DNA from 4 places in the Shewanella sp. JNE2 genome. Region 1 is predicted to be linked to each of the others. Evidence: predicted binding sites of a transcription regulator. Region 1 holds the regulator's gene; each other region holds the start of a gene.
What was found. The regulator sigma-54, encoded in region 1, starts transcription at its own class of promoters, with help from an activator protein. The targets are predictions, from matches to a motif close to GTTGGCACGNNNNTNGNNT.

Region 1 (7,415 bases):
GTTCATCATACATCACCATTTCAGGCTCAAGGGCAATCGCGCGCGCCAATGCAGCACGGCGCTGCATACCGCCGGATAATTCGCTTGGCATCATCTGGGCCGCACCACGCAAACCTACGGCTTCAAGTTTCATCAACACGATAGTGCGAATAATCTCTTCAGGTAATCCCGAGTGCTCACGCAGTGCAAAGGCGACATTATCGAACACATTTATATCCGTGAATAAAGCACCACTTTGGAACAACATGCTCATGCGTTTACGTAAAGCAAATAATTCATTTCGACTCACTGCATGGATATCATACCCATCAAATAACACTTGTCCCTGCGTAGGTGTTAATTGTCCGCCGATTAACTTTAAGAGTGTGGTTTTACCAATCCCGCTTGGCCCCATGATGGCAGTCACTTTGCCCCGAGGAATAGACAAGCTAATATCTTCATATATGACACGCTGTCCGCGGCTAAACCCCAAATGACGGATCTCAACCAGCGGCGTTTGTTCTTGAGTCATGCTTGATTCCGATATTTGAAAAAGAGGTGATCTGAGTTTTAGACAGACCAATCGAAGAGCCGTAAATTGTACGTAATTGCGCTTTAACCTACAACAGAATCGACACTATCGCCCCGCGATACTTTCAATTTGCCCTATTTCCAGCGAAAATGCGCGCTAAGTTTTTATTTCCAGCGAAAACTGTTACACAGAGTTTGGTGGTGAGTTAATTAAATGATCGAATTATTTTGATTGATTGCTAAATCATAACTGCACAAGGTTAGAATGACGGTTAAACAACCCTAGCTTAACTGCTCATATTTAAAAGAGATAGCGAGCAAGCGTGCTGCCCTCTCACATAAAACCATTAAAATAAACGATAAAGACGATGATATTGCTCAAGACATTCAAGCACTAAACACGCTATTCTGCTTCATTAGCCTAGTGATTTACCCTTGGTGGGCGGTAAATGGCCGTCATACAGGCAAAATGAGCAATATTGACAAACGTGGCGCAAAACCGAATCTAAAAATAAAGGCCATGACAAAGTAGCATAGAAAACGACATAACCTTGGCAGGATGCCCTTTTATTTATCATCTTTATCGCGTACCAAATTGTGCTATTCCAATCCCATCCATGGGGCGACAAAGACAATGCAAGAAGAGAGATAGACATGGTAGACCAATCACAATTGCGCCAATGGGGCAGCAAAGTTATCGACATTGAAAAGTTAGCCCTCGATAATCTTTATCAATATGTTGATTCTATTGAATTTGTACAGGCTTGCGAGTTAATCCTTAACTGCTCTGGCAAAGTTATTGTTATGGGAATGGGTAAATCAGGCCATATCGGCAATAAGATTTCAGCGACACTGGCAAGCACTGGTACTCCGGCATTTTTTGTGCATCCCGGAGAAGCGAGCCACGGGGACCTTGGTGTGCTCTCAGACAATGATATTATTCTCGCAATATCAAACTCGGGAGAATCCAGTGAAATCTTGGCCTTAATGCCCGTCATTCAACGAAAAGCTATCCCCGTGATTGCGATGACAGGTAAACCCGATTCAACGATGGCGCGTCTGGCCAAAATCCATTTATGTATAGAAGTGCCAGAAGAGGCCTGCCCGCTTGGGCTTGCACCCACCTCCAGCACAACGGCAACCCTCGTGATGGGTGATGCAATCGCTATTGCGCTACTACAAGCCAAAGGCTTTACTCGCGAAGATTTTGCCATGTCGCATCCAGGTGGCGCACTGGGCCGAAAATTGCTACTAAGAGTCCGCGATGTTATGCACAGCGGTAACGAGTTACCACTTGTCAATCACGATATTTGTATCACCGAAGCCCTCTATGAAATATCCAAAAAAGGCTTAGGTATGACGGCGGTTATTGATGAGCAGCATAAATTAGTGGGCATTTTCACCGATGGCGATTTACGTCGGGTGATTGATGCAGAAGTGAATCTACGTACAACGCCAATTGCCGATGTGATGACTCGCAATTGCATCACAATTACCGATAGCGCACTTGCGGCTCAAGCACTACAAGTTATGGATAGTAAAAATATTAATGGTTTAATCGTGATAAACAAAGATCACCATCCTATCGGAGCACTTAATATGCTCGATTTGGTTAAAGCAGGAGTTATTTAATGCCACAGCAAGGATTTTACGGCCCTATCAGCGATGATGTTTGGCAAAGAGCACAAAAAATAAAACTGCTTATCTGTGATGTTGATGGCGTATTTTCTGACGGGCGCATTTATTTAAGTAATGCAGGTGAAGAACTTAAGGCATTTCATACCCGTGATGGTTATGGTGTTCGCTCGCTACTGACCAGCGGTTTTAACATGGCAGTTATTACAGGTCGCCAATCTAAGATTGTTGCCAATCGTATGACTGCCCTAGGCATTACAGATATTTATCAAGGTGTTGATAATAAATTCGAGCCTTATCAAGCCCTACTATCACACTATAATGTCATCCCAGAAGAAGTGGCTTACATCGGGGATGATATTGTCGATCTTCCGGTGATGAGCGCGGTAGGTTTAGCAGTATGTGTCGCCGATGGTCATCCCTATGTCCGCCAACAGGCACACTTTGTCACCAACCTCAACGGCGGACATGGCGCGCTACGGGAATTAACCGATTTACTGCTGTTAAGCCAAAATAAGTTCACTTCGGCCCACGGGATGAGTATATGAGTCGTGTGACCCTCGCTATCATTGCCTTTTTTGGTACTGCCCTCATTCTCTACTGGCAAGTACAACAAAAGCGGGGTAACGAAACAGACAGCAGCTTGAATAACCAAGATAGTCCCGATTACATTATTGAAGATCTGCGTAGCATTGAATTTAATGAACAAGGTCAAGTGAATAGCCGTGTCACCGCCAAGCACATGGAACACTATGAACTAAAAAGCCAAACCTATTTCACTCAACCTGTATATCTTGTTTATCCTGACCAAGGCAAAGCACAATGGCAGATCAGAGCGGATCAAGGACAACTCAACAAAGAAACAGGCAAGGTTGTATTAGAAAATAATGTTATTATCGATGCCATTAGCCCTGAAGAGCCGATACAAACCTTATCGACTAGTTTTTTAGAACTTGATCTAAACACTATGATAATGACCTCTGACCGTATCATTTACGTCACAGGGAAAGATTTTAATATCCAAGGGCAAGGCCTTTATGCGGACCTGAACGCGCAGGAAGTCCAATTGACCAGTCAGGTAGTAGGAACCTATGAAGCAAAATAAGATATTACTTGCCAGCTTAATGCTGATAATGAGCATGAGCGTTTATGCAAAAGTCGCAGATCTGCAGCAAGAAGTTAAAATTAAAGCCGTTAGCCAAACCGCAGATATCAAAAACAACCAAATCATCTTCTTTGGCCCAGTAGAAGTCACACAGGGTTCAATCAAAATCCAAGCGGCCCAGCTTCGCGCCTTTTCTGCCGATGGTGAAACCAGCAAAATCTTAGTTGCAACGGGCAACCCCGCGACTTACACCCAAATATTAGATGATGGTCGCCCTGCTTCCGCCAGTGCTAAAGAAATTCGCTATGAAATGGCGACAAGAACATTAACACTGACAGGTTCGGCCTCCCTCGATCAAGCGGGCAGTCAAGTGACAGGTAACCTCATTCGTTACAACATCATTCAACAAAAACTGATCGCAGAAAGCACAGGGAGTGGTGATGATCGCGTGATCACTATCATCCAACCTGAAAACTATCAGGATGATCTCAAAACCCAAACACCCGCAGATAAACCTGTGAAAGAGCAGGATTCTCAATGACCCAAATCACCCTAAGAGCACAAAATCTCGCGAAGAGCTACAAAAACCGCCAAGTTGTTAAAGACGTCAGTCTGACAGTCAAAACCGGCCAAATTGTTGGCTTACTCGGCCCAAATGGTGCAGGTAAAACCACGACCTTTTACATGGTGGTTGGGTTAGTAAAAAGCGATAAAGGCCATATTTTTATCGACAATGATGATTTAACTGCAGACCCTATGCATCTTCGCGCCCGCAAAGGAATTGGTTACTTACCACAAGAAGCCAGTATCTTCCGTAAGCTGACCGTTCACGACAATATCATGGCGGTATTACAAACCCGTAAAGAGCTAAAAGACGAAGAACGCGAAGAAGAACTGGAACACCTACTCGAAGAGTTCCATATTACCCATATTCGCGATAGCCAAGGTATGTCCCTTTCGGGGGGTGAACGTCGCCGAGTTGAAATTGCCCGCGCCCTCGCGGCCAATCCAAAGTTTATTCTACTCGACGAGCCTTTTGCGGGCGTTGATCCGATTTCCGTCATCGATATCAAAAAAATTATCGAACAACTTAAGAGTCGTGGCTTAGGCGTACTTATCACAGACCACAATGTCCGAGAAACATTAGACGTATGTGAACATGCCTACATAGTAAGTCATGGAAACCTGATTGCCGAGGGAACTCCTGCAGAGATCTTAGACAATCAGCAAGTTAGGGCTGTGTACTTAGGTGAACAATTCAGGCTATAGTTACTCCAGCGGAGTCTATAGCCTAAAATTATCGCGACTAGACTCCACTCACTGATAACAAGCGGCCTCATTCAAAAATAATAACGTAGGGATCAGCGGTAACATGAAAGCGTCACTCCAGCTCAAACTGGGCCAACAGTTAACCATGACGCCACAGTTACAACAGGCGATTCGTCTGTTGCAGCTCTCGTCATTGGAATTACAACAAGAGATCCAGCAAGCCTTAGACTCTAATCCTCTTCTTGAGCTGGAAGATGAGCAATTTGACGCACCTACAGAACGCAACCAGAATTTATCAGACACCGATTTCAGCGAATCAAGCCCACTGCCCCCCGAACAAGATAGCTCCACTGTTGATACCGCAGAATCCTTGACCAAAGAATCTATGCCAGATGAACTGCCCATGGATACCACTTGGGATGAAGTATTTACCGCCTCACCCAACTCAGGTTCGGGTGGCAGTAGAGAAGACGATATGCCCTTTCAGGGGGAAACCAGCGAGGGCCTGCATGAACATTTAGAATGGCAAAAAAACCTCACCCCCTTCTCTGAAACCGATCTTGCCATTGCCACTGCCATTATTGATGCCATTGATGATCAGGGCTATCTCACCCAAAGTACTGAAGATATTCTCGAAGCGATGGGAAATCATGAGATTGAGTTAGACGAAGTCGAAGCTGTACTTAAACGTATCCAACACTTTGATCCTGTTGGTGTTGCAGCAAGAGATCTCAGCGAATGTTTACTGATCCAGCTATCCCATTTTTCGCCGGACACACCACATCTCGAAAATGCCCGCATGTTGATCAAAGATCATTTAGATCTGATCGCTGCTCGCGATTTTAGGCTGTTAATGCGTAAAACCAAACTGAAAGAAGATGAACTTCGGGATGGTATCGCACTGATACAAACGCTGAACCCTCGCCCAGGTTTGTTGATCACACCGATGGATGAAGAATATGTGATCCCAGATGTGTCGGTATCGAAGAAAAATGGCCGTTGGGTGGTAGAACTCAACCCAGATTGCATGCCCAAAATCAATGTAAACCAGCAATATGCCGCCATGGCTCGCAGCACAAAAAGCCAAGCAGACAGCCAATTTATTCGTGGCCATCTGCAGGAAGCCAAATGGTTTATCAAGAGCTTAGAAAGTCGTAACGACACCTTACTCAAAGTGGCCAATTGTATCGTTCAATACCAACAAGGCTTCTTTGAGTACGGTGAAGAAGCTATGAAACCTATGGTACTTAACGATATAGCCGAAGCGGTTGAAATGCATGAGTCCACCATCTCACGGGTCACAACTCAAAAATACATACATACCCCTAAGGGACTTTTTGAACTAAAATACTTCTTCTCAAGCCATGTCGGGACTGACGATGGCGGTGAGTGCTCATCCACAGCAATCAGAGCCTTTATTAAAAAACTGGTTGCCGCGGAAAACCAGAAAAAACCATTAAGCGACAGCAAGATGGCACAACTTCTGGCAGAACAGGGAATAAATGTTGCGCGCAGAACCATTGCGAAGTATCGAGAAGCAATGCTTATTCCCCCTTCCAATCAGCGTAAAAGTTTATAGCCTACTATGGATATCGGAGGACGTTTCTATGCAAATAAAGCTCATTGGACACCATATCGAGATTACTGAATCGTTACGGGCATATGTAGAGGAAAAATTTTCAAAACTTGAACGCCATTTCGAACAGATCCATAATGTGCACGTTGTGCTCAATGTTGAGAAAATGCAACAGATTGCCGAAGCGCGAATCAACCTCACCGGTGGTGAAGTTTTTGCAACTTCAGAGCATACTGACATGTATGCTGCCATAGACGTCCTGATCGATAAACTTGATCGTCAGGTTATTAAACACAAAGAGAAGTTAACAAAACACTAATAATGGAACTTTGTACCATACTGAGGCCGGAGTGCACTACCTGCGCCACTCCGGGCAGTAAAAAAAAGGTACTGGAACTCATCAGTGACTTAGCCGCTGCCCAGTACCCCACCCTCTCATCTCAAGAGATCTTCGAAAGCCTTGTGGCGCGCGAAAAGATGGGGAGCACAGGTATAGGTAACGGTATCGCCATTCCACATGGTCGATTAACCGATATTACACAACCCATTGCAATACTCGTAAAATGTGAGGAACCGATAGCTTTTGACGCTATCGATAAGCAACCTGTTGATATTTTGTTTGCACTGCTTGTGCCGGCGGATCAATGCCAACAGCACCTAAGCACGTTGTCGTGCATGGCAGAAAAGCTAAGTGATAAACAAATATTAAAACAACTGCGTAAGACGCATGATGAAACGGAACTCTATCAGGTAATCACTGGATGAAACTGGTCATAGTGTCAGGCCGCTCTGGCTCAGGCAAATCTGTCGCACTTAGGGTGCTTGAAGATCTCGGCTATTACTGTGTCGATAACCTTCCCTTGCCACTAATAGGCAGTTTGCTTGAGCAACTCAAAGGCAGTAACGATCTTGTCGCCATTAGTGTCGATGTTCGTAATATGCCAGAGCAAGATAAAGTGCTGGTTCAGCAGCTTTCTAACCTGCCAGCAGGGACGGAGATTACCAGCTTCTTCCTCAATTCAAGCGATAAAGTGTTACTTAAACGCTACAGTGAAACGCGCCGCCTGCACCCGTTATCTAAAAGTCGAGTATCCCTACAAGAAGCCATTAAACTTGAAGGCAAACTGCTCGAACCTATGTCCAAACTGGTAGATCACTACATAGATACTTCAAATTTAAATATCTATGATTTAAGCGATCAAGTCAGACAAATTCTTCTTGGTAGCGTTGATAAAGAATTAGTCATCTACTTTGAGTCCTTTGGCTTTAAAAATGGCATGCCTACAGAAGCCGACTTTATGTTCGATGTGCGCTTTTTAC
Region 2 (7,415 bases), 1.9 Mb from region 1:
CGCCCTTGTTGTCTACATGAATAATAGTGTCTTAAAGACATTATTGTGTAAAGTTGATTTTTAGACTATTTCAGACGGAGCAACCTGAAATGTTATGCTTAAATGGCATATAGTGTCTTTTGGACACTATTAGTGGGAAAGACAACTAAGAAGCTACAATATTGGTATCGAGTAATACAAGAACCGGAGACATTAAGGCAAAATTAGTAATTAAACAGCCTTTACTGATTCAAAGTCACCATGAATAAGGCATAAGCAGTCGCCGTTACTCATATTGAGCAAGGCGAATATCTTGCTTAAATCCACATTCACTGTGATCAACATTCTAAATTTCTTAAGAAGCGATACGATGCGGTATTGGGTTTCAAGCGGTATAAATTAGCAGGACGACCCCGTTCGGTGCGCTTTAATCCCGTATCGATCAATAAATCAGCCTGTTCAACCCGCCGACGAAAAGATTTACCTTGGATAGGCTTACCCAGTAGAACCTCATGTACATGCTGCAATTCTGGCAAGGTAAAAGGTTCAGACAGTGCAAATCCTGGCACTAAAGAATATAAGGCTTTTTGTGTTAAGCGTTCCCGCGCTTGCTCGATTAACTGCAGATGATCAAACGCCAAGGGCATCTGCAACACATCCGCTAATGGCCACCACTTAACATCACTCACTGAATCAATCTGGATTTGGCAGGCTTGATAACTCATCAAGGCGGTATAACATACAGTCACAGACCAGCCTCTTATATCACGACTACTATTACCCACAGTGCATAGCTGCTCAATATAAGGTGGCACTACTGCGGTTTTCTCATGCAGTTTACGTAATACAGTTTGCTCAAGGGATTGATCGCAATTTTCATCGATAAAACCACCAGGTAATCCCCATAAACCTAAAAATGGATGATTTGAGCGTTGTACTAGGAGTACTTTAAGTTGCTGATCGTGATAGGTAAACAATACAGCATCCACTGTCAGTAGCTGAGCTTTAAAAACCTTAGGATCGTAATTGGCGAGATATTCCGCTTCAGTCATTGATATTCCCCATCGTTCCAAATCATCAGCTTAACTTAGCATTACACAGCTTCAAACATATTATGTCTTAGCGTCACTAAGTCAATGATCAGAGGCGCAGGATGAGCCACTTCGCCCAAATTTACGCTGATAACGTGGCAACATGGTATCGTTCCCGAGTAAGCCACCTTGGTGAATATACATCACTGGACGAGAGCCTCCGCCTTGTAAATATTCCTCAAGCACAATAAAACCTAAGGGATCGTAGAGTAATTCAAACTGCACGCCTGAGGCGCAGACCCGCTGCCACATGGCATAAAATTCCGGATAAAGTTTACCAAAATGATATTTCTTGCCGACATTAACAATCTGTGGATGCTCACTGGTATTGGAATTAAGTAAGGAAAATTGCAAGCGCAAATAATCATCGCCACCGACAACGGCACAAGTCACGACGCGAATATCCGTTTGCTGACGGATAAAATACTGATTTAAAAATAACGCAGTCGTTCCAGTCCCCGAAGGTAAAAACACCGTTAAATCAACCAATCTATTCGCCTTCGCAAACTGTATTACCTCTTGCGCCAATCTATTCACCCCATATTCGGCGTAAGCACAGCGACCACCCTCTGGGATAAAAAGCGCCGTCGGCTCATTCACGAGTACTTGAGCCTCGATATAATCTTGGCAACTCAGTCGCACGTCGCCCACTTGCACAGTAGGCTCAGGACTAGCATTAAGATTTGACAAAACGTGAGGTTCAGATTGCGGCTGAGTGCACGCCTGCTTTTGTGCTATTAACACACTTAAATCGATAATATTGGCGCCATTCGCTAAAGCGGCAGCGTAATTGCCCGTAGGATGTTTAACCACTTGACTGGCAATATGATCTACATAAAAATCACACTGCCAACCTTTCATCTTCGCTAATGTTGACAATGAATACAGTGAGTTAGCCAATGGCGAGCCGTGACCTATCACCTTGCTGATGCCTGCAAACTCATGATCTAAAAAATAGCCGAATTTGCGAGCTTTATTGCCACTAAACGCCGGATGCAGTAAATCATCACGTTTTAGGAAAATGTCTCTGCCAGCAAAGGCAAACGTATCAACAGGGGAATTTGCAAACATCAAGCGACTCAAGCAATTAAATTCTCTGGCTTTTAAACCAGTTAAGGGAATAGTGAGTGTAACTCCAACTTTCCTGTTACGCCCTTAAGAAATTATCAATTTGGCGAAAAACTAGTGAAAATGACACATGAATCTCGAATGCATAAATTTAACCAATTGATTATTAATAATTTAAATAATTGGCATAGTTATCGCTTAGACATTGACATAAATTCAATTTATCGAAGCTAACGATAAAGGCTAACAGGGTAAACATAAGGAGTTTTCAATGGCTGTATTACGCTTAATATTCAACATAGCTTGGTTTGTTCTCGGCGGATTTGTGATGGGACTCGCTTGGTGGCTCGCAGGTATCCTGTGTTTTATCAGTATCATTGGTATTCCCTTCGGCCGCGCCTGTTTTGTTATCGGCGAAATGACCTTTTGGCCCTTCGGCCAAGAACAAATGAACCGTCGCCACTTAACTGGGCGTGAAGACTTGGGCACAGGTGCATTAGGCATGGTAGGAAATATCATTTGGTTCTTACTGTTTGGGATCTGGTTAGCCATAGGGCATTTGGTCCACGCCTTAGCCTGTTTTGTGACGATTATCGGTATTCCCTTTGGGATACAGCATCTTAAGTTGGCTTTACTCAGCCTCACACCAATAGGCCAAACTATCGTCGCCAAAGCCTAAACTCAATGAGTCAAGCTGCATCCATTACACTGGCAGCACCGTATTATCAGGTGTCTGTCAGTTGGATTTTTCATAAACACTTTTTGACAATGTGTTATTCAATCGCCACTACTTCATCTAACCAGACTCTAGCTCGATCCCGCTCATTCATAGCAAAAATCTTAACCGGGCAAGGCAACATAAACGCTAAAGCATTTACCATTGCATCGAGCTTTTCCATATCAGCAATCATCACTACACGGGAAAAATCGCTTAAATGAAATAAGCTGAGCATGGCATCATCCCAAAGGGCCCCCACCGATATCCCTTCAAACTCAGGGCTAAACTCATACCACAATCGTATTGTGGCATGATCTTGAAGTTTTGCTTCAATTGAAGGTAATAGTTGGGATTCAATATCGAGATGATTAATCCACCCAGACGCAATAACAGTAATAATATTGTCGGCATCGCTAGAAGAAATTGTCAGCATGTCTCACCTTTTCAATACACCCAACATCCCATTTTCAGCATCAACTAAAAACTCATAAATATGGGATATAGTTGCACAGAAAACAAAAGAAACTAACCCTTTTGTTTTCTCTATCGAAATAAAAAGCAATTTATGCCTGTAACTGAAACATGCTCAGAACTAATTAAACAACCACATCATGCAAATAAGTTTGGGCCCATGCAATTGCTTGACCGCGGCTTGAAACCCCGATCTTACGGAACACTCTATACAAATGAGTTTTTATGGTACTTTCACTAACAAATAACTGATTTGCAATGTCTAAGTTTGTGCTGCCAGAGAGTAAGGCCTGTAATACTTCGCGCTCACGGATGGTTAGCGGTTCAGTATCCTCAAATAAGCCAAAATCATCATTGACGCCATTAATCAGTTGCATTGGAATGACCCTATGCCCTCTTAGGATATTGGAGAGCCCTAAACTGATTTCAGCTATACCAGCATCAAGATAAAATACCCCCGCAGTTGTCGCCGATTGTGTTAAAAAACGCGCATCAACTTGCTTTGGAAATTGGATATAAACCACTCGAACACTAGGGTGCTCACGCGCAAGTGATCGCTGAAATTGATAGGCTTTTTGTAGATCAACTGTCGCTAAGTCAATCACGACCATAGAGGCTTGGTTATCTTTGATGTGCTCAAGCATTACATCGGGATTAACTGGTGAAAGTTTAACCAAAAACTCCTGTGGCCAACGCCCTGCAAGTAATTCCACTAATATTTGCGATCGTGACACTACAATCCAATGTAAAATTTTGAACATCCTGCCCACTCCCTGTCTAGTTAACGATTATTCACTTTGAGATAAAGTCTCTCAATACGACTTCAACATCCGTCGAATAGACTTCCAAGTCTATTACTTGCCACGATATTAGCACTAGATAAAACAGAATCAAAAGACTTACGAGAAAAACATTTACCGTACAAAAACCAATATATGTAGGTTTTATTTTTAACATTCTCAAGAAGTAAACTGAATTCAAACTTAAAATAATTTTGCCCAGCTAAGATATGAACGTAATATCAAGACAATACCATTATAAATACTTTCAATATGAAACGATTACATCAACATGACTGACTTTATAACATGTAATATTTAGCTTACACTAAATGGTATACAGCCCTTTTTCTATCTCACGGTTTCAATATTCCATTGATACAATTAGCGCACTGCTAATGTTACCCTTTCCTAAAATGTACTTATTACAGTGTTTAAAATTGAAGTTTCCACAACATTAATATGATTAATACGAAGAAAAGATATAATTGTATTATGTTTGTTAAGATACCAATACGAGACAATGGTATGTACTAGCGGTAACTCACTTATGCTTAAGCCCAAGTTTAAAATTGAATTAACAATCACAAAAATTTAACACAATTCACTCGCTGGGCTTTAACTCGAGATTTGCTAAAAATTATCATCATAAAAAATGCCAGCAAATTGCTGGCATTTTTTGATATAGAACTGATGGCTAACACCAACAGAGCTCGGGTCTATTTTTTCAAAACAGATCCAGATGTACGACCATCATCATGGCAGCTCTCACAAGTAGGTTTTTCACCTACATTCATATCATGTACTTTGTGACAATCTGCACACACTAAACTGCCATCATGCGGTTTATGAACTGCGTCCATCTCAGCAAGAGATCCGTGGCAGCTTTGACACTGTTCAAATTCAAAAGCACCATCAGCGGAAGGTGAACCATCCTTATGGCAACTCTCACATCCACCCGATTCGGCGTGAAAATCTGATAGTTTTTGACCTGCAGCAAATGCGGTTGGCGACAGCGCTAGCGCTGCGAGACTTGCCCCGAAAAGTGCACTTAATAGTTTTTTGCTCACAATAGTATCCTCCAATGGCGATTGTCAGTGGAAGTTCTTGTCAGGGTGACTTCCATCTCGCAACCAAAAATAAATAGCACGACTCGATCTAACTTAGCTAAGGATTAACTAATAAGCAACCCCATTCTAAGTAGCCCACTTTAGCAATATACTCAGGAGTAAAATGTGCGCTGCATCATGTAACCACATGCTTATATAAGAGTTTTACATTTTTAAAACTAGAAATTCACATAACTAGAATTACCTAGCGCGATAATGTGTAATCACCTTGAGTACGCGTACAGCTTGAGTTGCTTGATGTTGTCATAAAGAAGTCCTCTTTATGTCAACGTATTTCAGGACGGGACAGAATGGCAATAAAAAGGAGACCTTATGGTCTCCTTTTTATCACTCTTTACTATATTAGCGGGCTTGTAAAGCCGCAATACGCTTCTCTAATGGTGGATGACTCATCATCATCTCAGCCATTGAACGCTTACCATTAATACCAAATGCTGACATTTGCGCAGGCATTGCAGTGCTCTCTGGGCCTTGGCGTAAACGCTCTAAAGCCGCAATCATCTTATGTTTGCCTGCTAAACGCGCTGCACCTTCATCTGCACGGTATTCGCGAATACGTGAGAAATAAGCAACAATGATTGAAGCCAAAATACCGAACAACATATCTAACACAAATACTACGGCCATATAGGCAAACATACCTAAGCCTTCGCCTTCTTCATCATTACTGGAGACAACATTATTAATAATCCCTGCAACAACACGAGCAGCGAAGATAACAAAGGTGTTCACTACCCCTTGGATCAGTGTCAAAGTTACCATATCACCATTGGCAACATGGCTCACTTCATGGGCTAATACCGCTTCCACTTCATCTTGGCTCATGCCATACAGTAGACCAGTACTCACGGCGACTAATGAATTGTCTTTGCTTGGACCTGTGGCAAATGCATTCATTTCTGGAGACTGATAAATCGCCACCTCTGGCATTTTAATTCCAGCTTGCTGTGCTTGGCGGGCAACCGTCTCAACTAACCAACGTTCAGTGCCATCGCGGGGCATTGTAATCACTTCACAACCCATGGCTTTTTTCGCCATCCATTTTGAAATCGCTAAGCTGATAAAAGCCCCGCCAAATCCAAAAATTGCAGCAAACACCAATAATCCACCCATAGTAGACGTGTTAACGCCCAAAATGGACATCACAATTGAGGCTACTAGCAATACGGCTAGGTTAGTCGCAATTAATAAAAAAATACGCTTCATTTCAGCTCCTTTAGGGCACTAAATATGCCATTTAACTTTGCTCAAAGACATAATATGTCCAAATAATCGAAATTCAAGGGGTAAATACAAAGAGTTTTTATCAGGTTATCCTTTTCGTATATTTCTAGACACTGTCTTTTATGATTCGAGAGTCTAGGGACAGTGTATTAACCAAAACTTAAATCTAAACCTTGCCTATATTACAAGCTAATTCATGTTTATTTCTCTATATTTATCAGGATTAATCTTTGTTAACATACCCATACTTTCTGGGATTTTAGGATTCAAAATGACCATCAACGCCTTACTTCTGAGCAGTTCTCGTGTCGGCGACACTCCCTACTTAGCCCACGCGATTCCTTTTATAAAACCACTCACCACTCAAGCACAAAAATGGATTTTCATTCCCTATGCTGGCGTCAGTATGAGCTACGACACTTATTTAGCATCCGTCGTTATGGGTCTTGCTGAGCTAAACCTCGATATCAGTGGTATACATCAGCATCCAGATCCTTGTCAGGCAATAAAAGATGCTGATGGCATTTTGATTGGGGGAGGCAATACTTTCCACCTATTGCACGAATTGTATCGTTATAATCTTATCAATCTTATTCGTGAAAAAGTCGCTCAAGGTACACCTTATGTTGGCTGGAGCGCAGGCGCGAATGTATCGGGTGCCAGTATCAAAACGACTAACGATATGCCTATCATAGAACCGCCTTCTTTCGATGCACTGAAGATAGTTCCCTTCCAGTTAAATCCCCATTATTCCAATTACCGTACACCTGGACACAATGGTGAAACCCGCGCACAACGCTTGCTCGAATTTACGAAGGTTGAGCCATTAACGCCTGTAATTGCCATTGCCGAAGGCTCTGCTCTTTGGCGTAGAGATAATACCTTAGTACTTCTCGGGGAAAATCCCGCTTATTTATTCTGCGGTGAGCAACAGGAAATGTTAATCCCTATTGGT
Region 3 (7,415 bases), 2.2 Mb from region 1:
TGACTGCCGATAAAGTAGCTATGGATATAATCCCAATGGCAATTTGCTGTCTTGGTCTGGTATTTGCATTTGATATTTCCTGTGTTGTAGCTGTGGCCTAATTATCATTTAAATGGCCAAGAATTCCTTTAGACGAGGTCTGCCCAATGTTAAAACGTGTCATTATTCCCTTAATCCTAATAGTGTTAGGTGGATGCGTTGCTAAATCCGTTGTGCCTCCGAAACCTAGCTTAGTTGATGGCAATGGCTTGCCGCCAACATCGACGATTAATCATTTAGCTCAGCGAATTGTCACAGAGTTAGTTAAACAAAATGATGCACTCCGTTCAGATCAACCCATAGTAGTTACAACACCTGTGTTGGTGGGGGATATGAACAACACTAATGCAATGGCACAACAGTTACAGCAAGGATTAATGACATCACTGCATAGCTTTCAATTTAATGTTGTAGATTTAAATCTTGGTGATGGCTTAAGGGTGACCGCAAATGGTGACTTTATTTTGACGCGGGATTGGCAAAAGTTATCAAACAATCTCCCCGTTGAACATTTAGTCGTATCGACGATGAGCCCCACAACAAATGGCATGGCAATCAATACACGTATCGTGAATATCAGTAACAATCGCGTGGTTTCTGCGTCTCAAACTTATGTTACCCAAAAAGAAATGGCCAATTATATGCAGGCATCAGAACAAGTGGTCTCACAGAATGGTATTTTATATAGGCAATCAAGTTCAGGCATGAATGAGGTTCGTGTGTTGGGAGATGGAAAATGAGACATTACCTTTTACTCGTTGCAACACTTTTATTTAGTGGCTGTGTGACAAAAGACAGATATGTACAGTGGGAAGATGTGCCTCCACCCAGTTTTCCCAAATTAACAGCCATAGGCTATGCGCCATTAGCGACACAGCCTGCTAAGGAACAATCTCAAAAAGTGTTAATGGCGATGCAAGCGTCAAAAATAGTGGCTTATCGTGAATTGGCGGAACAAGTTTATGGTCAAAAGATCACGGCGAATAGCAGTGTGAGTGATTGGATGTTAACGGATGACAATGTAAAGGCTTCAGTATCTGGCGTTATTCGCGGGGCTAAAGTGGTAAAAAGCTATCCCGCTGGTGAGCATTATGTTACTGAGTTAGAACTTGATTTTTCTCAAGTTTGGGCTCTTTATCAACAACAAAACCGTCCACAAAAAGTTAAAGAAGTCACGTATTTTTAGGCATGTCATACCCAAATATTGATTTCACTTTGGCAAATTTTTGCGTCTAAAATACTAACGCTTTTGGAGCTTTTGATCGCGAAGCAAAAAGCGGAGTTATGCTACTCAAATGAGGAGTTGCGTGCATGAAGGTAAGTGCATATCAGCTAAACTTTTTAGCTGGATCTCTGTTGTGATTGAGCGTTTGTGTTGAAAAGATCCTGTGGGAAAAGTTTTGTCCTATATCACCGTAAAACGTCAATCTTTCGTATCAATCCCTTTCTTATAAACACATTGACCGCGCATTTGCGCGGTTTTTTAGGTTATTGATTTTGCAGGCGATTATTTTGCGAGAGAGAGACTAGCTGAAATAGAGATTAAGCTTTTAAATCATTACCTAAACTTGAGATTGTTGAGGTTTTACCTTTATCGTTATAGGTCAAGCTAGTGGCGTTACGACTTGCTTGTAGAGCTTGAGCAAAGCGATTTAAACTCGCTAAATTCATGTCGATTAAACTGGCATTTTGCTCATTTAGCTCTTTGCATTCGACCAATGCCAGCTTAACTTCTGCCATTTTATGGCTAAGGTGAGGTTGCTGCGTGAGCTGAGATTGGTCGCTATGGTTGGCCAGCAATTCATCATTGGCTTTAAGTGTTTTGAGGCATTGTGATTTTTCATTTGCGAGTGACAACAGCAAATCGGCGTTTTGGTCAACCAAAGCGCCTTTTTCTTTGAGTATAATTTGCTTTAGAACAGCCAAATGGGCGTGTTGCTGATCAACCAGTTTAGCTACTTCTGTCATAGTTACTCTTTATTAAGATCACTTAATTCGGCTTCAAAACTAGCAATATTGGCGGCCAGTTTTTCGGGATCAATTTTATATCGACCTTCGGCAATGGCTTGTTTAATTTCAGCCACTTTCTTTTGGTCAACTTCGGGTAGACTCGCCATTTTAGTCTGAGCTCCTTGTAGCTGCTGAGCTTGAGCCGTAATGACTACAGAGTCGCCTTTTTGCGATGGAGTCGATTTTGTCGCTACTTGAGCAGATTGTTCACTGCTGACTTTAGTTGCGCCAGAACGGGTTTGAGACGTCGTTCCGGTGTTTAGTTTGCTTATATCAATTGCCATTTTAGGCTCCAGCGTCGTGTATACGGGATTGCTTAACTGGTATCGGCAGCTTACAGAAAAGCTTTAGATTATTTTACATTCTAACTTCGACTTCGCCAATGCCTATGACTATTGCATCTAGTTGTTTGTTTGAACTGCTATTTTTAACTCTAATTTGCTCACCAATATTTCCATCTTGTAAGGCCTCTCCTGCTGTTTTTAACATAAATGAAGGAGATCGTACATAAATAGAGATTGCGTCATTCTTACACACAAAACACAGGTTGTTGGCAAAAATAGGAGATTCCTTTGCAATTCGACGTTTTACGCGTGTGCCTTCGAGTTGACTTGGGTCGTCAAATTGTTGTCCGCGTAAACTATTTTGTTCAATATATCTTACTTCAATTTGGCTAGCATTGATTCTATCGCCAGGTGCCAGAATTTCTGTAGTAACCACGACAGGAAATAAAATATCGACTCTAACTGAGATAAATATTTGCCAAGGGTAGGCAAGTTCAGGAGTATGACAACTGACTTTAATCGTATTATTGCGACTAATGTCGCGATCACTCGCCATTTCAACTTTTATCGGTGATGTGCACTGGGATGGTAACATGCGAGCGTCAATATTCTGAGGTGTTATGTCTACTTTAGCCTTTGCCGGTATGGAAATCTTTTCATTAATAAGGGCTTTAGCTAATTCGGATATCGCCGATATGGTGGGGGCAACAGGCTCTGTACTCGCAGTCGCGGGTAACAGTAGGGTGAAAAAACTCAAAAAACAGACTAAATTTACTTTCATAATGAAGAGACTAGCTTGTAATGCCAGAATGCACCTATACTTTTATCAAGTGAGAAGCTGATAACCAAAATCAACAGAAATATCCATGTCAGAAGATTGACTCAGTTTCAACTATGTTTATCGATAGTAAGACGTAAGCAATTTATATGCCTATACTCATACGAGTCTTAGGGTCGTACATAAACAGAACAACAAGGCAGAGTTATGTCGAGTATTCTTGATTCAGTCAACAAACGAACTCAGCTCGTTGGCCAAAACCGTTTAGAGCTTTTGCTATTTAAGTTAAATGGTCGTCAGCGATTCGGGATAAACGTGTTTAAGGTGAAAGAGGTACTGCAGTGTCCGCCGCTGACGACTTTGCCTAAACTTAACGCCAATGTGAAGGGGGTTGCACATATTCGAGGTACAACAATTTCAGTTATTGACCTCAGTGCGGCGACTGGTGGTCGTCCCTTAACGAGTACTGAAAATTGCTTCATTATTATTTCTGAATATAACCGAAGTGTGCAGGGCTTTTTAGTCAGTTCTGTTGAGCGAATTATTAACATGAACTGGGAGGCTATAATGCCTCCTCCTCAAGGTGCCGGTCGTTATTCTTATCTTACAGCGGTGACTGAAATTGAGGGGGAATTGGTTGAGATTTTAGATGTAGAAAAAATCTTAGATGAAATCTCACCGGTAAAAACGGCGATTAGTGAAGAACTCAATGAGCAACTAACCATCGACCGTACGCAGCATTACCATATTATGGTTATCGATGATTCCGCTGTCGCACGTAAGCAAATCATTCGCTCCTTAGAGTCCTTAAATTTGCAGATAGATACGGCGAAAGATGGTCGTGAGGCCCTCGATAAGTTAAAGGCTATTGCCAGTGAAATGGATAATGTTGCAGATGAAATTCCATTAATTATCTCTGACATTGAAATGCCTGAAATGGATGGTTATACCTTAACGGCTGAAATCCGCGATGATCCAAAGCTTAAACATATTAAAGTTGTGTTGCATACATCACTCAGTGGGGTGTTTAACCAAGCTATGGTGCAAAAAGTAGGGGCTAATGATTTTATTGCAAAGTTTAACCCAGATGAATTAGCAGCAGCAGTGAACAAGCATTTAAGTTTATAAATGATAGCGTTGGGGGTTAGTGCCGAGTTGAGCTTTGCGCTATAATCAGCCCCTTATAACATTTTAGTTTTGCACTGTTTTTGGTGCTCGCTAGCGATAGGATCTAGGACGTGAATGTGCCAAATAAGTCACTTGCTGAAGCTGAGTATAATCAATTTAGGTTGTTCCTAGAGCAACATAGCGGCATCGTACTGGGTGAAAATAAGCAATATCTAGTACGTAGCCGTCTTGCCCCTTTGATGGGGAAATATAATCTGCCATCATTATCTGATGTGGTTAAGCACTCGATGAAACCGACAGAGCGAGCTCTGAGGGCTGAGGTTATCGATGCAATGACGACAAATGAAACGTTATGGTTTCGTGATCGTTACCCATTTGAATTGCTAAATAATGTTTTACTTCCAGAGTACAGCCGCTTAGGTCGTCCATTGAAAATTTGGTCTGCAGCTTGCTCATCTGGGCAAGAGCCTTACTCATTGGCGATGACCATTTTGGAATATCAGCAGAAAAAACCGGGTGCCCTTGCTGGCGGTGCAACAATTCAAGCAACAGATTTATCTCCCTCAATGCTAGAGCGTTGTAAAAATGCTGAATATGACAGCTTAGCTTTAGCAAGGGGCTTATCGGATGAGCGTAAGCGTCAGTTTTTTGATGCATTACCTTCTGGCAATATGAAGCTGAAGGATAATGTTAAGCGACTCGTTAACTTTAGAGCTCATAACCTGCTTGAAAGTTATACTTTGCTAGGTAAATTTGACATTATTTTTTGCCGTAACGTGCTAATTTACTTTGCGCCAGAGGCAAAAGCCAAAATTTTGCGGCAATTTGCTGCCGCTCTTAATCCAAAAGGGATTTTGTTTTTAGGGGCTTCAGAATCGATTGCAGGCTTAACCGATGAGTTTGATATGGTGCGTTGTAATCCTGGGATTTATTATCAGAAAAAGACTTAACTAGCTTATTTAATTGAAAATTACCGACTTATGTCGGTAATTTTTTGCCGCTATTTTTACCTGCCACCACTGTTTACCACTATTATCTTCTTTTTGGCACATGAATTGCTTTATTCCTGCGAGTGACACTATGGAGGCAATTTTATGGCGATCAATTTCGATAATGCATTGGGTGTGCATCAATACACTTTAGGCATACGTGCTGAACGGGCTGAAGTGATTTCAAGTAATATCGCAAATGCCGATACGCCACATTATAAAGCCCGTGATGTCGATTTCTCTGCTGCGATGCAAGCCGCTCGTAGCCAACAGCAACAGCGTAATCATCTCGATATCACAGATCATGAACGGCACTTTGGTTTAGCGGAATTAACGGGCCAATATGTTAAATTTCGTGTTCCAAATCAACCTGATACTGGTGATGGTAATACTGTTGATATTCAACAGGAACAATCTGCCTTTATGCAAAATGCCCTCGAATATCAAATGTCACTGGGGTTTTTGGATAGTAAGTTTAGTGGCATGAAAAAAGCACTAAGAGGTGATTAATCATGAGTTTATTTAGCATTTTTGATGTCGCTGGCTCTGGAATGTCAGCACAATCGGTAAGGCTTAACACTACGGCCAGTAATATTGCAAATGCTGACTCAGTTTCAAGCAGTATCGATAAAACTTACCGTTCTCGTCATCCTATTTTTGAAGCTGAAATGGCTAAAGCACAGAGCCAACAGCAAACCTCTCAAGGGGTAACGGTAAGGGGGATAGTAGAAAGTGATAAACCCTTACTCAAAGAGTATTCACCAGATCATCCTATGGCGGATGCCGATGGCTTTATTTATAAACCGAATGTAAATGTCATGGAAGAAATGGCAGATATGATTTCTGCCTCTCGCTCATATCAAATGAATGTTCAAGTCGCTGAAGCCGCAAAATCAATGCTGCAACAAACACTTGGGATGGGTAAATAACATGGGTTATTTAGGAGGTAAGCTGTGAGCCTCATTAATCAAGTTAATCAAGCGTCAACGCAAACGACTCAAACTAAGAGTCAATCAGGTGCTGTAACAACGAACTCGACAACGGGAAATCCTTTTTTGGATAGTCTTCGTTTACCAACAGAGTCAATCGTGCCTGAAGCGAAAAGTCAGCAGTTGACACAAGAAGATTTTTTCTCGTTATTAAGTCAACAATTATCCATGCAAGATCCATTTAAGCCTGTGGATAATGACCAGATGATTGCTCAAATGGCTTCTTTCTCTACGGTAGATGGCATCTCTAAGCTTAATAAAGAAATTGTTAATCTAAATAGCGTAATGACATCGAGCCAAGCGTTACAAGCATCGGGGCTTGTCGGACGAAAAGTGCTACTTCCCACTGATACTGGATACGTTTCTAGTGAAAATCCTTCGATGAAAGGGGTGATTAGTACAACGGAAAAAATTCCAGTGATCAATGTGCGGGTTGAGGATGAAAAAGGACAAGTGATTACCACATTTAATGTTGATGGTAGTAAAGGCGGTAATATCGACGTCAATTGGGATGGATTAGATAAGAATGGTCAGCCTGTTGTCACAGGTAACTATTCGATTAAAGCCAGTGGGTTAGTTGACGGTAAATCCCAACAGTTAGCTGTATCCACCTATGCACATGTCAGTAGCGTTTCTTTAGGTACCGCAAGTACTGGTGCAATTTTAAACCTACGTGGTGGTATGGCCTTTAAACTTTCTGATGTGTTGTCAGTGTCCGAAACTTAATATTGCCAGTATCTAAAATGGACGCTACTCGTCCACAATTGAATTGAGTCAAATGTAGAGGTGAATTATGTCGTTTAACATTGCATTGAGTGGCATTTCGGCGGCGCAGAAAGATTTAAATACGACTGCGAACAACATTGCTAACGCAAATACTATTGGTTTTAAAGAGTCACGTGCCGAATTTGCGGATGTGTACGCTAATTCAATTTTCTCTAATTCTAAAACGGCCGTTGGTGGCGGTGTTGCAACGAGTCAAGTGGCTCAGCAATTCCATCAAGGAAGTTTACAGTTAACGAATAACTCTCTGGATTTGGCGATTAAAGGTGGTGGTTTTTTTGTCACATCTTCAGAGCTTGGCACATTAGATTTTTCCTATACTCGGGCTGGTGCATTTAAAGTTGATGCGAGTAACTATATGGTTGACTCATCTGGTAACTACTTGCAAACCTTTCCCGTTGATAAAGAAGGGAAC
Region 4 (7,415 bases), 1.2 Mb from region 1:
GAGGGACGATTCTCACTTTGTATTTGCTTACGCCCTGCATCAATCGCCATCATAGGGGGTTTCCCTTTGGAAAAGGTCACTAAAATAGCGGCAATGCAACGTAACTGTGCTGACTTGCGATCGACTAAATGCTCCAATGCTTTAGCCATAGGATCGAAAAAACAATAACAGGCAAAAATACCGATAAATGTTCCAACTAATGCAGCAGCAACTTTGACACCAATCATGGTAATTGGCCCGTCAATATTTGACATAGTGATAATAATACCGAGTACAGCGGCTAAAATACCAAAACCAGGCATGGCTTCACCCACTTTGCTAAATGCTTCCGATGGCCTTAGTCTGTCCTCTTCTATTCGATGGATCTCCTCTTCTAATATATGTTCTAAATCATGGGGAGATATTTTTCCGATAGATTGTACGCGTAAGTTATCGATTAAGAACTGAAGAACATTTGGGTGCTTTAGCACCGCTGGATACATTAAAAAAATTGAGCTCTGTTGTGGGTTTTCTAAATGTTCATCGAGCACTTTTAAACCCTGAGATTGGATCTGGGCCATTAAAGTGCCCATTAAAGGAAATAATTGAGGGTATAGCTCAGGATCTTCTTTTCCTTTATTAAATAGCTCTTTTAATTGCTCCAGCATTTCTTTTAGTACTGATTGTGGATTAGCAATAATAAGCGCCCCAACTCCAGCACCCATAATGATTAAAATTTCAGCAGGCTGCCATAATGCAGCCAACGCACCACCAGCCCAAGCATATCCACCAAATACTGAAGCTAAAATAATTAACAGCCCAACTAGTTTACTCATTACGATCTTCTCACTTCTAACTTTAGCGCTGCAATATTGTTTTTAACTGTGAAATTGCTGATTTATGTAACTGACAAATACGTGTTTCTGTTAACCCTAATGCCATGGCAATTTCTTTTAAATTCAGCTCATGATGATAGTAAAGCGACAGGATTAACTGTTCTCTTTCATTTAATTTTGAAATAACTTTGATCAAGGTCTGCTTTAGCATCAATTGTTCAACATCATTGCCTCTATCGACCGGATGTTCGCCCACCAACAACAATTCATCTAAGCTTTTCATCGACTCCGCTTGTGTGGAATATAAGCGTTCTCGGTAATCTTCAGCACTAAGACCTAATGCACTGGCAACCTCGAGATCGCTAGGTTCCCGTCCCATTTCACGGCTCAAGCGTCTAACAACATCATTCAGTTCATGGGCTTGTTGCCTAACAGGGCGAGGACGCCAATCTTGCCTTCTTAACTCATCCAATATTGCGCCGCGGATACGTTGTCCCGCGAAAGAAATAAATCCGTTATCGAGCTCTCCAGGATAGCGACGCGATGACTCAAGCAAGGCCATCATCCCTATTTGTTCCATATCCTCAAGCGATAACATGACGCCACAGTGGCTACGCATCTGCGACACGATACGTTTAATCAGTGGTAAATATTGCCGAATAACCTGTTGTTCAGATTGCCGTTCTTCGATTGGATAATCACAGGTTTGTTGATATGCAAGTTGGCCATCTGTCGTCATATCGGCCCCTTACTGGATCACCATACGGGTAAAAAGTACTTCATCAATATCTGATGGCAATTTGTTATCAGATAGCACTTTCACCATCAAAATAAGGGCTTCAGCCTGCAAACCATCGAGCTGATCCAAATGATTTAACTGCTCAAATGTTTTACGTGAAAACATTTTCATCATGGCGTTACGAATGAGGGGATCGGCCTCAACTAACACTGTTTTCATATCGGGATTGTAACTTTTCAATGACATTTCAAGCAGCATGTAATGGGGATATTTATCCCCTGGTATCGATATCACAAACTTTTCTAATGGGTAAAACTTTGCCACAGACACAGGTTCGACTTCAGGTTCAGAGGTAAAAAGCTCTGTTAACTTCCAATCGGCACCATTTATCCCAATCCATAACGCCCCAGCAGTCCAGCTAATGAGTACAAAAAATGCTAGGGTAATTTTTATTACACGCGATTTTACAATTGCCATTAAACAACTCCGGCATTAAGCCAATAAATCTAATTGAGATTTCTCTCTGGTCATCACATCGGCGCCATTTTCCATTGCGGTTTCAGGTGCTATCGATGAAGCAAATAATGCAGTTTCCTGCTGCTGTTGTTGAGATCCACCTTGGCCAACATCCACATCAATTTGACCACCATGATCCATGGCTAAATCCATTCTTAGGCGCTCTAATCCATTGAGTAAGGCATCACGAATGGCGGGATTGACCGCATGCATATGCACCTGTAAACGATCGCCTTCTAAGCGAATATTAAGGTCAATCTTTCCAAGCTCTGGCGGATCTAACCTTAACTCCGCTTTTTTAATGTGTTGGTCAACTTGGAACCGAAGATGTTCTCTTAGGGGAGTCAGGATCTCCTGTGCTTGCTGCGCCAATGAAGCTGTCGGTGTTAACGATACTGGCCCCCATTGTGTTGCACTTGCAGCCTGTGTACTCACAATCGGCAGAGTACCAATGGCATTAATATCTTTCGCTTCATGGCCCCTGAGTTCTGCCAACACACGTTGGAACACAGAGGTATCGGCCTTCAAATGGTCAAAACGACTAGAGTCTGAGAAAGGAGTCGTCATTGCATCCTTTGCCAATGCACTACTTATTGGGGAAATCTCGGTACTCATACTGGCAGGTTGAGAAGCGCTTCCGACAAGCGCCATAGATGACGCCATACCACTGCTAAATAGCGCGCCTCTTTGTGAGGCAACTGATAGCCCAACTAAAGATGCGGAGGTTTGACCTACAGATTCCGTTTTAGATGCTTCAATCGGCAAAGTTACAGGAACAAGCGGAGCAACAACCGTTGGAGTGGTAAGACTGTTCAGAGGCGCGAATGCAACATCATCGAGGCGAATAGACGTTGAGTTAATCTCAGCCTCGCTATTGAACATTGCCCCCTGAGTAACAGCATCCACACCAGTAAAAGGTGCTGATTCAACTAAATTATTAATATGTTGATTCAAAAAGGGGTTATAACCACTTTCTTTCGATTGTTCAGTGGTGATATCCAACGAACGCTCCTGTGGCATAGATTCAGCAGAGGGTTCTACTGGTAATGCCAACAACGTAAAGGATTCCGCTTTATCTTGATCCACTGCACTTGTCACTTTAGTCGTCACATTAGGATTTGTTCCCATATGACGAGTTGAAAGAAGATCAGAGATCATCTAAAGCTCCACTCACTTGCGTTAATTGATAGGCGGCTAAGCCCGATTGTTGTTCCCTAAAACGGCTCATCTCAACGGCTAATTCATCACGCGCCAAAATCAGCTCCTGTAGTACTTGGGCATGTACACGTTTTAGCGCCTCACGGGCTAACTTCTGCTCGGTATCACGGGCCTCACCCGCTTGTTGCAGTGCTTTAATCAAAGCGATATTCACTTTTTGGACGTTAGTCCAATCCTGAGCATCGGCATATTGACGTAAAGCATGCCCAAAACGCGCCCACTGCTTAATTGAGATTTGTCCACCCTTCTCTGACATTCGTAATCACCTGAGTAATAGGAACCAAGGCTTCAGCACTGTTTTCAACACTGGCACTGACAAGCTGACGGCTACAAAAGTCATAGAGGCGGTGTAGGCTGATAGCAACCTCACCACCGTTCTCAAGATCGAGCATTGAGTCCAATCCATGAACGATATTGAGGCATTTATGAATACTCATGCCTTTAGCTTCAAACCGTTGATATTCCATATGGCCTGCAGCACGCTCTAGCTCTTCCAATAACCCATCAAGCAACATACGCACCATATCATGGGGCGTTGCAGCAGCAACTTGTGCATCTAAAGCGGTTTGCTTGTAGGCATTAAATGGATCGTACTCATTTAACATTTATAACAACTTCCTATGAAAACAACTGACTAGCAGAATTAAATTGGTTAATGGTAGATTCCATCGCCGTAAACTGAGCCAAATAAATTTGGTATTTTTGATTCATTTGATAATCATGGCGCGCCATGCTGTCATTCACGCTTTTGATCTGTTTATTTAGTGCTTCCTGCTTTTGATCGATATAGCCATTAAACTGGGTAAAAGGTTTTAGGGTCTTTTCGATACTTTTGACATAGCTGTCTGGGCCCGTAAACATGGCTTGTACTTTTTCAGGATCACTTTTAAAACTATCGGTCAGCTTAGCATCGTCAATTTTCAGTTTTCCATCACGACCTATCTCGATCCCGATATCAGACAAACGCATCCCATTAGCAGCCGTTGCAAAAACCGAATCACGTAATCGAGACTGGAGTAAGCGGATAGAGGTATCCCCTTTCAACACACCAATTTGTGCTTCACTTACTGCGGTGGTTTTATCTTCCTTATCTTTATCGGAAGTACCTGAATCAGAAGTTTTAACCCCCATAGAACGGGTTAATTGATTAATTTGCGTCATTAAGGAGTTAAATGAATCGACAAAATCCTTAACCGCTTTCTTATTCGCTTCAAAATCGTCTGTAACTTTAATCATGCTGCTTTCACCAGCCGCATGTACCTTAACTAATTCGAGGCTAACGCCATCAACCACATTTTCTAAGTAGTTACTGCTACTGGTAATATTGATACCATTTAATGTGAGTTCAGCATCTTGTGCCACGCGACGTTCTGTCATGCCCCAGTCTGCGCCATTAAACTCGACCTTCATTTGATTCGCGACGCCCGATTCCTTTGAAGACAGCATAAACTCGATTTGATTACCCGTGCGCACCAGTGACGCTTGCACACCAGGATTACCCGCTTGTTTATTGATCAGATCCCGTAACTGGGACACAGAAATAGCCGCACCGCCATTAACCGTTGCTAAATCAATTTCCATACGCTTAGTCGGATCGCTACCGACTTGAATACTGATCACGCCCGATGTTGGTAACAACTCGTTTTCTGAGGAATAGGCTTTAGTCAACTGATGGGCTTGTGCAAGTTTATGTACACTCAGGTCATAGTTACCCTTTGGCGCATCGGATTTAACTGTCGCTGTCGCATTTTCGCCCGTCACAGTGGCAATTTTACTTTTCGCCGCATCGCCACCCAGTTCACTTAGCTTGGTGGCCATTTTCTTCATATTATTTTCGAGCAGCGTATAGGCATCTAACTGTGTTTTGCTTGCTGTTAGTTTGCCTTTGTAAAGCGTATCTTTACTGGCGCGATCTGCACCTATCAGTTGTTGAGCAAATTGTGCCGCATTCATACCTGAAATCATAACTACCTCCAACAAATTGAAAAGCAAAACACATGCCAAGGTAAACGCTTTGTTTTTTAAGCAGATTAAATAGATTTGATCGCTAAAAATAACAACTCACTTCCGTAGCTCAGTGTCAAACGGAAAGCCTACTTCCACTACTGAATCTGAAACAGCGATTGCGACACCATTGCATTGGCATATTTGGATGGCTTAAATAATAAAAATGCCAGTCAGCTTAGCTCACTGGCATTAACGCTAAATCTGCAACCTTAGGTTAAGCCAAGTAAAATAAGGCTAACGTAGATTGAGCTAGATTAACGCAGTAGACCCATCACTAAGCCAGTATTTTGGTTAGCAGAAGACAGTACTGTAGTACCTGCTTGAACCAGCAGTTGGTTACGCGTCATATTGGCAGATTCAACCGCAAAATCAGCATCCATAATACGGCCAGCAGCCGCTTTGGTGTTTTCAGTGACGCTAGCTAAGTTAGCTGCTGTATGGCCAAGACGGTTAATATTGGCACCTAAAGTTGAACGTTTAGTGCCAACTGCAGAAATAAAATCATCCACTAACTTAATTGCATCATTGGCGGCGCCTTCTAAATCGCCAGCTTTAAGAGCAGTAATATCTGCCGTAAGCGCTGTAAGTTTAACGTTCAGAACTTCATCTTTACCTGCACCTATCTGGAAAGTTACATCTGTAAGCTTGGTAAAAAGGTCATTACCTGCATAAGTCGTTTTGGTAGCAATACGCTCGATCTCATCATTTAGCTCTTGAAACTCATCATTTAGTGCAGTTAAATCAGCAGCAGAGTTAACACCGTTAGAGGCTTGAGTCGCCAATTCTTTTTGACGATTGGCAATAGTCGTTAACTCTTCTAACGCACCATCAGCAGTTTGCAGCATAGAGGTCGCATCTGAAATATTGCGTGAGGCAGTTTCCATGCCTTTCACGTTTGCATTCATACGGTTAGCAATTTGCAAACCCGCTGCATCATCTGATGCACTGTTGATACGTAAACCTGTTGATAAACGCTCCATCGCGTTAGTCAGTAGGTTATTGCTTTTGTTTACAGCGCCCTGTGCAACGATTGAAGCGTAATTAGTGTGAACACCTAACATATAAGCTCTCCTAGAAAAACAGTTATCTTGGCTATGCCAGAATCTCGGTATAGCTGCATAACTAACTAAGGCGACAACAACAGCGCAAAACTAAAACTTATTTAAAAATAGATGGGATCACCTCTATAAAAACAGACTTAAATGGCATGCACCAAACACCATAAAAAAATGCCAGTAAGCTAAGCTCACTGGCATTAAAACGAAAACGGACTGGCTTAACTGTAATTAGCGCAGTAGGCCCATTACTAAACCCGTATTCTGGTTAGCTGAAGACAGTACTGTTGTGCCCGCCTGAACTAATAATTGATTACGTGTCATATTGGCAGATTCAACTGCGAAATCGGCATCCATAATGCGGCCGGCAGCGGCTTTGGTATTTTCAGTTACGCTGGCAAGGTTAGCCGCAGTATGGCCAAGACGGTTAATGTTGGCACCTAAGGTTGAACGGGCAGTACCAACTTTAGATAAGAAAGTATCTACAGCACCAATAGCGGTATTTGCGCCAGTAGTTAAATCACCGGTAACAGTTTTATCAATTGCGGCTAATTTAACATCCATTGTTTCTGATGTCCCAGCACCAATTTGGAATTTAACTCCAGTACCCTTTACTAGCACACCATCTGTAGCTTCAAATAGTTTATTACCCGCATACGTTGTATTGTCAATAATACGGGTGATTTCTGAGTTCAACTCTTTAAACTCATCATTCAATGCTTTCAAATCATCAGTTGAGTTAACACCATTAGAGGCTTGAGTAGCCAATTCTTTCTGGCGATTGGCAATGGTCGTTAATTCTTCTAACGCACCATCAGCGGTTTGTAGCATAGAGGTCGCATCGGAAATATTACGTGACGCTGTTTCCATACCCTTCACGTTAGCGCTCATGCGGTTTGCAATTTGCAAACCCGCAGCATCATCAGCTGCGCTATTGATACGTAAACCCGTCGACAAACGCTCCATGGCATTAGTCAGTAGGTTATTGCTTTTGTTAACAGCACCCTGCGCAACGATTGAAGCGTAATTAGTATGAACACCTAACATATGTAGTTCTCCAGAAAA

Region 2: a site for sigma-54 is predicted at 2,320-2,338, ahead of MZ182_RS11690 (YccF domain-containing protein). Genes of this name have one in related genera too.
Region 3: a site for sigma-54 is predicted at 3,250-3,268, ahead of flgA (flagellar basal body P-ring formation chaperone FlgA). Genes of this name have one in related genera too.
Region 4: a site for sigma-54 is predicted at 5,275-5,293, ahead of fliD (flagellar filament capping protein FliD). Genes of this name have one in related genera too.

Annotation. Positions count from the first base shown of each region.
Region 1 covers NZ_CP096169.1:724,682-732,096, reverse strand. Annotated here, with positions in the region: gene mlaF (phospholipid ABC transporter ATP-binding protein MlaF) at 1-511, opposite strand, end outside; gene MZ182_RS03300 (KpsF/GutQ family sugar-phosphate isomerase) at 1,165-2,142, shown strand; gene kdsC (3-deoxy-manno-octulosonate-8-phosphatase KdsC) at 2,142-2,693, shown strand; gene lptC (LPS export ABC transporter periplasmic protein LptC) at 2,690-3,250, shown strand; gene lptA (lipopolysaccharide transport periplasmic protein LptA) at 3,237-3,791, shown strand; gene lptB (LPS export ABC transporter ATP-binding protein) at 3,788-4,519, shown strand; gene MZ182_RS03275 (RNA polymerase factor sigma-54) at 4,623-6,098, shown strand; gene hpf (ribosome hibernation promoting factor) at 6,127-6,414, shown strand; gene ptsN (PTS IIA-like nitrogen regulatory protein PtsN) at 6,417-6,860, shown strand; gene rapZ (RNase adapter RapZ) at 6,857-7,415, shown strand, end outside.
Region 2 covers NZ_CP096169.1:2,609,785-2,617,199, forward strand. Annotated here, with positions in the region: gene MZ182_RS11680 (NrtR DNA-binding winged helix domain-containing protein) at 318-1,031, opposite strand; gene MZ182_RS11685 (pyridoxal-phosphate dependent enzyme) at 1,113-2,141, opposite strand; gene MZ182_RS11690 (YccF domain-containing protein) at 2,410-2,817, shown strand; gene MZ182_RS11695 (STAS/SEC14 domain-containing protein) at 2,912-3,289, opposite strand; gene MZ182_RS11700 (LuxR C-terminal-related transcriptional regulator) at 3,453-4,088, opposite strand; gene cctA (tetraheme c-type cytochrome CctA) at 4,826-5,176, opposite strand; gene htpX (protease HtpX) at 5,579-6,442, opposite strand; gene pepE (dipeptidase PepE) at 6,732-7,415, shown strand, end outside.
Region 3 covers NZ_CP096169.1:3,065,145-3,072,559, reverse strand. Annotated here, with positions in the region: gene MZ182_RS13730 (FlgO family outer membrane protein) at 147-779, shown strand; gene MZ182_RS13725 (LPP20 family lipoprotein) at 776-1,225, shown strand; gene MZ182_RS13720 (flagella synthesis protein FlgN) at 1,582-2,007, opposite strand; gene flgM (flagellar biosynthesis anti-sigma factor FlgM) at 2,010-2,333, opposite strand; gene flgA (flagellar basal body P-ring formation chaperone FlgA) at 2,407-3,114, opposite strand; gene MZ182_RS13705 (chemotaxis protein CheV) at 3,319-4,239, shown strand; gene MZ182_RS13700 (CheR family methyltransferase) at 4,350-5,189, shown strand; gene flgB (flagellar basal body rod protein FlgB) at 5,334-5,738, shown strand; gene flgC (flagellar basal body rod protein FlgC) at 5,741-6,157, shown strand; gene flgD (flagellar hook assembly protein FlgD) at 6,182-6,943, shown strand; gene flgE (flagellar hook protein FlgE) at 7,011-7,415, shown strand, end outside.
Region 4 covers NZ_CP096169.1:4,129,678-4,137,092, forward strand. Annotated here, with positions in the region: gene motA (flagellar motor stator protein MotA) at 1-815, opposite strand, end outside; gene MZ182_RS18355 (RNA polymerase sigma factor FliA) at 838-1,554, opposite strand; gene fliL (flagellar basal body-associated protein FliL) at 1,564-2,031, opposite strand; gene MZ182_RS18365 (flagellar hook-length control protein FliK) at 2,047-3,228, opposite strand; gene MZ182_RS18370 (hypothetical protein) at 3,218-3,544, opposite strand; gene fliS (flagellar export chaperone FliS) at 3,513-3,893, opposite strand; gene fliD (flagellar filament capping protein FliD) at 3,907-5,253, opposite strand; gene MZ182_RS18385 (flagellin) at 5,550-6,356, opposite strand; gene MZ182_RS18390 (flagellin) at 6,582-7,397, opposite strand.